2 regions of the Cohnella yongneupensis genome follow, and region 2 is predicted to be linked to the other one. Evidence: riboswitches for the same ligand, from Rfam matches in the RefSeq annotation. Region 2 holds a riboswitch; the other holds the start of a gene.
The links. A riboswitch is a leader RNA that binds a small molecule or an ion and turns the genes downstream of it on or off. The one in region 2 is predicted to bind cobalamin.
Positions count from the first base shown of each region.

Region 1: it holds a riboswitch for cobalamin, as region 2 does, so the genes downstream of both, ACFPQ4_RS10910 (S-layer homology domain-containing protein) here and nrdI (class Ib ribonucleoside-diphosphate reductase assembly flavoprotein NrdI) in region 2, are expected to answer to the same signal.

Region 1 covers NZ_JBHSNC010000032.1:37,909-41,560, reverse strand. The annotation lists gene ACFPQ4_RS10910 (S-layer homology domain-containing protein) at 1-2,431, opposite strand, end outside; cobalamin riboswitch at 2,764-2,952, opposite strand; gene motA (flagellar motor stator protein MotA) at 3,164-3,652, shown strand, end outside.
Region 2 covers NZ_JBHSNC010000007.1:32,090-35,741, forward strand. The annotation lists gene nrdE (class 1b ribonucleoside-diphosphate reductase subunit alpha) at 1-1,741, opposite strand, end outside; gene nrdI (class Ib ribonucleoside-diphosphate reductase assembly flavoprotein NrdI) at 1,728-2,087, opposite strand; cobalamin riboswitch at 2,264-2,464, opposite strand; gene ACFPQ4_RS02270 (phosphotransferase) at 2,724-3,652, opposite strand, start outside.

The sequences.
Region 1 (3,652 bases), on a different contig from region 2:
CCGCTTTCACCGCTGCCGCGACATCCCCGGCGTACCATGCCTTCGCCGGCACATCGGTGAACGCCGTAGCTCCGGCTTCCGCCTTCAGACCAAGCGTGCGAACTAGCGCGGACACGAACTCAGCGCGCGTAACCGCCTGCTTCGGCTTGAAGCTTGCATCCGCCGAATCGCCAATGCCACGCATGACGCCCGATGCCCTGGCAATGCGAACGCCGGACTGCGCCCATTGCGCAACGTTCTTTTCGTCCACGTAATGACCGGTTACCGCTAGCGGCGCTACCGCGCGCACGACGTTAGGCGCAGCGTCCTTCGCATAACCCGTAGCTTGAATCGCGTACAGGCCTTCCTTTAAGCCCTTGAACGTTGCCTTGCCTTTAGCGTCTGTTACCGCCGTACTCGTCCCCACCGTGACAGTCACGCCCGCAAGCGGCTGCCCAAGGGGTTGCGTTGTATCATAACCATTAGTCCAACTCCAAGGGAAGTTCGTCACCTTGACGGCGAAATCTTGCCCCGGCAGCGGTTGCGAAGGGTTAATCGCAATCGGCTCCGCCAGCTTTGTCGCATCCCCGCCGTAATATACAAGAATTTCGTCGCCGTCCTCGAGCATAAACGCGTCAACGCCCACCGTAGGGTAAACCCACCAACCGTCCCTATGGACCGCGTAATACCAACCGTCATAGCCGCCGTACTTTGCTCCGGCTACACCGGCGATCGAGTCGATATATTTGCCGAAGCTTAACGTCTTCACGTCGTATTGAACCCCGGCCGCTTTAAGCATCGTTTCCACGGCTTCCAGCGCCGTTCCGCCTTTGGCCGAGCCGGATGCGATCGCTCCGGCGTCGCCTTCCACGCGAACGCTAACCCGCATCTCGTAGGCATCTACTTGAATTTTGGACTCCCATGCCAAGTAAGTCGGCGCTTTGCCGCTCGCATATCCGGTCACGGATGTGGTCAACTCGCCTTGCGCCTTCAAAGTGAACGTCGTGACGCCGTTATCGCCCGTTACGGCAACTTGGTCGCCGATCTTTACGGTCGCCTTAGCGGCCGGACCGACGATAACTTTGCCGGTGTCCCAATCGTACGTTTCCTTGTCTACTCGGACGGTTACCGGCTGGTTCTCGCGCGGCTTAACCGGATCTATCGTCACCGAATGAATGAGCTGCGTGCCGATATCTCCGTAATAGACGTACATTTGATCGCCGGCTTTAAGCTGGAACGTTCCCATGCCTTCGACGATGGTGACCCAAGCGCCGTCGCGCTTCACCGCGAACTGCCAGCCATCGTATCCGCCGAGGCTCGCGTTCTCGACGCCCCCGACCATTGTTGGATACGGTCCGAATTGCGGGTGCCTAGTAATCGTATATGGCGTACCGCTAGATTTTACTACGTTTACGAGAGCCTCAAGCGCCGTCTTGCCGTTCACCGATCCGCTTGCGATCGTGCCGCTTAACCCGTTGACGACGACCGACGCTTTGCCGGTAGCTCCTAGCCCTGCATACAAACCGGGCAGTCCATCCTGCCAGCGATCTACCGCCGTCAACCCGAGCAGCGCATAGAACGTCGACATCGCGTCGGCTTTGCCGTCTACCGCGTGCGCGAACCGTCCGTCCGCTTGGCGGAATTCCAGCAGCCGAGCCAGCGCCGACACGCCGTTCTTTTGGAATCTCGTATCCTTAATAGGATCGATGCCGAGAGAAGTCAGCGCAACCAACACTTGTACCGAGCTCTCGCTCGATTCCGTCGGATTGCCGAAGCCGCCCGTCGAACGCTGTGCCGCGGACAACCACGTCAACGCCGCATCGACAATGCCGCGCACGTCCGCGCGATCTTGATAAGGCGCGAGCGCCGTAAGCACGATTCCCGTAACGTCTACGTCGCTCTTGCCCGGAGCTAGCGACCATCCGCCGTCGGCGTTCCGATTGTCCACCAACCACTTGATCAGCTTATCCCGCGTCCAAGTCGCGCCGGCTCCCGGCTCGTAACCCGTCGCATCTAGCGCGATCAGCGCGTAAGCGGGCGCGTTCGGCCCTTGCGCCGTCATTTTCTCGAAATTCGCGATTTTCGCGGGCAGGTTGCTATGCCCCTCGCCGATGCTCGTCGCATCGCCGCCGCTCGCGTTAACCGCCAGCGCGACGCGCGCGAAGTCGGTCACGAGACGAAGGCTTCCGTCCGTAACGCTCTGCTCCGCCACCTTCATGTATCGGTCCGCGATCGGTTTGCCCGAACGCGCGAGTCCGAAAGCGATCCAGTCGTTGGCCGGCTCCGACGGTTTCCCCAGCAAGCCTTGCAGTTGGCCGAGCGCTTCCGTTACTTGCGCCCGCGTCGGCGCGACGCCAGCCGCTTCTTCCGCATGCGCGCTTCCCGCAAAAGCCCCCAACGCACCTTGCAGCAAGACGACCAATGCCAATACGGAGCTCAGCAACGCCCGCATGAACCTCGAACCTATGAACCTATTCTTTTCCCCTGATACTCCCGCTATCAAACCGATCTCCCCCTCGACTCATTGCCCTCCCGGGCACCTGCATCAAGTGAATGTTCAGCTTCCCCATTCGTATGAACAACAAAAAAACATCCCCCAAAGACCGAGGGATGTTTGCGTGATGGCACACACTTCGAATCGCGCCGATGCGCGAACGGCAGACGGTTAGCCCGTAACGGATACGGATCCTCTGCCTAGTGCTTCGCTGACGCTCGCCCAACTCTAACCTGCCGCGCGATCGCAGCGAATGCCGCCACACCTCCCCTATTCCTCGTAGGTTATCGGGTGTTTGTCGAAAACAGGTAGGTTTCCTGGCTCCTGGATCATCGCTTGCCGGGCCTTCCCACCCGCGTCTGACGACGCGCGCAGTGGCTAATCCGGTTCGCTCCCCATGGACAGTGGCGGGACCGCGTCGGTTTTGCACCGAACTTCTCTATTAAGCTCTTGCGAGCACCTGTTTTCCGCCGAATTCACTTGTGTAGCCATCTTATCACGCGATGTGGGCACTGTCCATATGCCGCGGTCCTAGTAATGTCCGACGAATAAATTCCGAATAACTGCGAAAATCCTGTTTAACCTCTAAAGCTTTGCGCACGGAATGTCGATAAACCTATTAACGTGTCGCTTCAGCTTGCACGTGCTCATCTCGTCTTCAATTAATCCTTACATATACTGGGGTGTACCATGAAAAATTCAACAATTATAGGATTATCTGTCGGCTTAGTGGCTCTGCTGTTCGGGATGTACCTCAAGGGGGCGCCGTTAGTCAGCCTGATCAACAATCCGGCGGCGTACATTATTATTTTCGTCGGAACAGCCGCATCCATTTTCGTGGCTTTCCCTATGCAAGACCTTAAGAAGATTCCGAAGCTGTTCAAGATTACGTTCTCGGAGCCTGTACTGCTTCCGCGCGAGCAACTCATCTACATGTTCATGGAATGGGCGACCATTACTCGCCGCGAAGGCTTGCTGGCGCTTGAAGCCCGCGTCGAGGAAATCGAAGACCATTTCCTTAAGGGCGGCATGCGGATGATCATTGACGGCAACGACCAGGACTTCGTTAGAGATGTCCTTCTCGAGGATATTTCCGCAACCGAGGATCGTCACCGTTCCGGCGCGCTAATTTTCGCTCAAGCCGGTATGTACGCGCCCACGCTCGGGGTACTCGGCGCC
Region 2 (3,652 bases):
TGTACGAGATGCTTTGAGTCGGCGCGATGGCGAGACGGTAAGCATGGTACAAGCCGTACTCCTGCACGTCGAGCTTCAGACTTGCCCAATCGGCGGCGGATGGTACTTCCATGCCTACGAACAGCGCCTTCACTTTGTCCGATACCGGACGGAAATCTTCCTGCAAGTAACGATCGAAGTAGACGCCGCTCGCATAGTCGGACTTCTCGAAGCCCGCGAACGTCTCTCCCTTCTCCCGGGCGATTTCCATGCTGCGCTCGATCGAGTGGAAATTCATCATCATGAAGAACGTGCGGACGAAGTCCTTCGCTTCCGCGCTATCGTATGCGATCTTGTTCTTCGCAAGGAAGCCGTGCAAGTTCATCGCACCGAGTCCGACGGAATGCAGCTCGCGGTTCGCCTTGGCGACGCCCGGAGCGTTCTGAACGCTGCTCATGTCGCTGACGGCCGTGAGTGCCGTTATACCTTCATGTACGGATTCCTTTAGCTTACCGAGTCCCATAACGTTCGCGATGTTAAGCGAAGCCAGATTGCAGCTAATGTCGCGGCGAATCGTGCTAGACTGTCCCCAATCGCCGATCTCCGAAGTCTCCTGCAGCTGGAATATTTCCGTGCACAGGTTGGACATCCTGATTTGGCCGAGGCCCTTAAGCGCGTGCGCGTTGTTCGCGTTCGTCTTGTTCATGATGTAAGGATAGCCGGACTCGAGCTGCGTCATCGCGATCTTAACGAGCATGTCGCGTGCGCTCATGACGACTTTCTTCTTCACGCGATCGTCGGCGAGCAACGTCTCGTACATGCCGTCGATATCCATATCGTCCAGATGGACGCCATATGCTTTGTACACTGTATGCGGCGCGAAAACGTGAAGCGGCTTGTTCTCCTCCGCGAGCTTGTAGAACAAGTTCGGAACGATAAGCCCGATCGACAGCGTCTTGAGACGCGTTTTCTCATCGGCGTTGATCTTCTTGCTATCGAGGAATTCAATGACGTCCCAGCTGAAAATATTGTAGTAGGCTGCGCCCGATCCTTTGCGCTGTCCCATCTGGTCGGCGTAGCTGAACGCGTCTTCCATCAGCTTCAGCACCGGCATAATACCTTTGGCCGCGCCTTCTACGCCTTTGATCGACTCGCCGCGTCCACGCAGCTTGGACAAGTTGACGGCAACTCCGCCGCCGATCTTGGATAACTGCATGCAAGTGCCGAGCACGTAGTTGATCGAGTTAAGCGAATCGTCCATCTCGAGCAGGAAGCAAGAGACCATCTCGCCGCGGCGGCTTTTGCCCGCGTTCAGGAACGTCGGCGTCGCCGGCTGCAGGCGTTGCTCCATCATGGAAGATGCGAGCACTTTAGCGGTAGCCTCGTCTCCGCGTCCCAAGTACAGCGCCACGATCGCCACGCGGTCCGCGTAGCTTTCCAGGTATTGGGATCTGTCGTTCGAGCGCATCGCATAGTCGGTATAAAATTTAGATGCGGCCATATATGAAGCGAATTCGAATTTGTAGCCGTTCGTGAGCTTGTAGACGCTCTCCACGAACGACTCACTGTACGTATCGTATATGTTCTCGTAATAATCGTTATCGACCATATAGCGGACTTGGTCCGTGTGGGTGGCGAACTTCGCGCTCTTGGCGTCGATTTCTTTCATGAGCTCGCGAACGGCTTCGCGATCTTGCTCCAATTGGAAAAACCCGTCCGGGCCGTGTTGCATCAATAAGTTGTTCAATTCAATATGCCGCAACGAGGCTCACCTCCTGTTGAAAATGTTCGACGTCCCTCTGCGTGCCGGAAAGCTCGAACTTGCCGAGCACGGGGACTGCGTATAAAGCGGAAATTTTGTCCGCGCTGCGCGCGAAGCCTTCGCCCCAGTTGCGATTGCCGCTGGCGACGACGCCTTTCATGCGCGGGTGGTTCGATTGTAGAAAAGATAGTACCTTGTCCGGCGCTTGGCCGAACCCGGTCGTATACGTAACGAGAATGAACGGCTGGTCGAGCTTCATATCCGCCTCGATCTGAACGGCGGGTAAACCAAGCTTTTTCACGAAACGGCGCACGTTGCCCGTGCGCGAATCATAAGCGATCAACATTCCGTTCTCTCCCTCCAATGACTACATTCGACAAGTTCCCCCGGGATGATCCGACAAAAAAAGACGCATCGGAGACAGAAGAATCCGATACGTCCTAGCAAGCGGCGAGTCTCGCGAGCGAATCGCGAGCGCCGACATCTAGACGGTACGAACATCTTCCCCATCATCCGTAGGGAACTGTTATCAGCGAACAGGCAGGTCTCCTGGCTTGGGCTTCTTCGCGGTCGTTCGCCTTCCCGGCAGATCCCTTGGATGTCCAGTGGCTGTGTGAACGACGCTCTTCCCTTACAGTGGCGGGACCGCGCCGGCTTCTCACCGGCTTCCCTATTAAGCTTTTCCTAGGCTAACGGAAAATCACCTGTTCAATCGATATGTAGTTGATAAGCTAAAATGTACGTCAATATATAGTGATTGTCAAGGGTCTTTCTACGAGATTCCGCTCTAGTCTTATAGTCATGGGCAGCGCTTCTATTGCACGAAATAAACAACAAAAAAGCCGAATTCCCGCATTCCTGCGGGCTCGCGGCCGATCATTAATTCCGTTAATCAATTCCTAGTGTACCCGTACGAATGGACACCTATTTTTGTTGAGAGAAAGTTCGAACAACATTCATCATCGATCGACACTTGCGCCCACTACTTATTCAACGTCGTTAAATAGTCGAGACAGTATGTCCTTAACAGATCCTCTATCGCGATTAACCGCTTCAAACCCGTTGCGGTAGAACGTAGCTGCGTTAGTAATACTTGAGGCTCGTCAACGCCATCCCAATATCGGCCTAGGAAGTGCAAAAAAACGTCTAGTTTGCGCAGCCGGGCAAGCAACGGGATAGCCTTCGCCTCCGCATAGGTTAACGAGAGGTTGGCGCCGAAACCGTTAAGCACGGATGCGATGAGCCGTACGTCGTCGCTCTCTTCTTCGTTGTCGCAAGGTTGGTCTTCTTCGTCGTTAACTTCCAACAATAATCCCGCGACGATAACGGCGACTTCCATCGCGCGGACATCGCGCGTGCAAAACTCGAAATCGAGCACCGCGGTAATGTTGTTGCGATGGCCGAGCAGATTGGAATGGTTAATATCGCCATGAATGAGCTGATGCGGCAATTCGCGGAGCCGCGGAAGCGCGGCGCCCATCTCGGCGAGCGCTTGTCCGATCGCACGCAACCGTCCCGCTTCCCCGGCGAACGCTTCGGGCGGAGAAGCGCAGAAATTCGCAACCCGCTCCGGCGTACACATCGGATGTGTCTTATCGAGCTCATAATACGGCGGATAGTTAGGTTCGCCTAAATCGACCGCATCTTGTAACCGAGCAAGCGCCATGCTAAGTTGGGCAGCCGCTTCGCCAATGGCGAACGCCGTATCGACATCCCCCTGCGGAGGCCGTTCGCCAACTAAATAAGGAAACACGCATGCGAGACGATCGGAACCGTCGCGCGTCGTTACAAAAGTATCCCCGCTAACCGCGTCGACCGGACAAGGCACGGAGAACGGCAATGACATGCCGTTCAGCGCTCGTAGGACAGCATGTTCAAATCGAACCTTGTCACCTTCGCGATGCGTCTCAT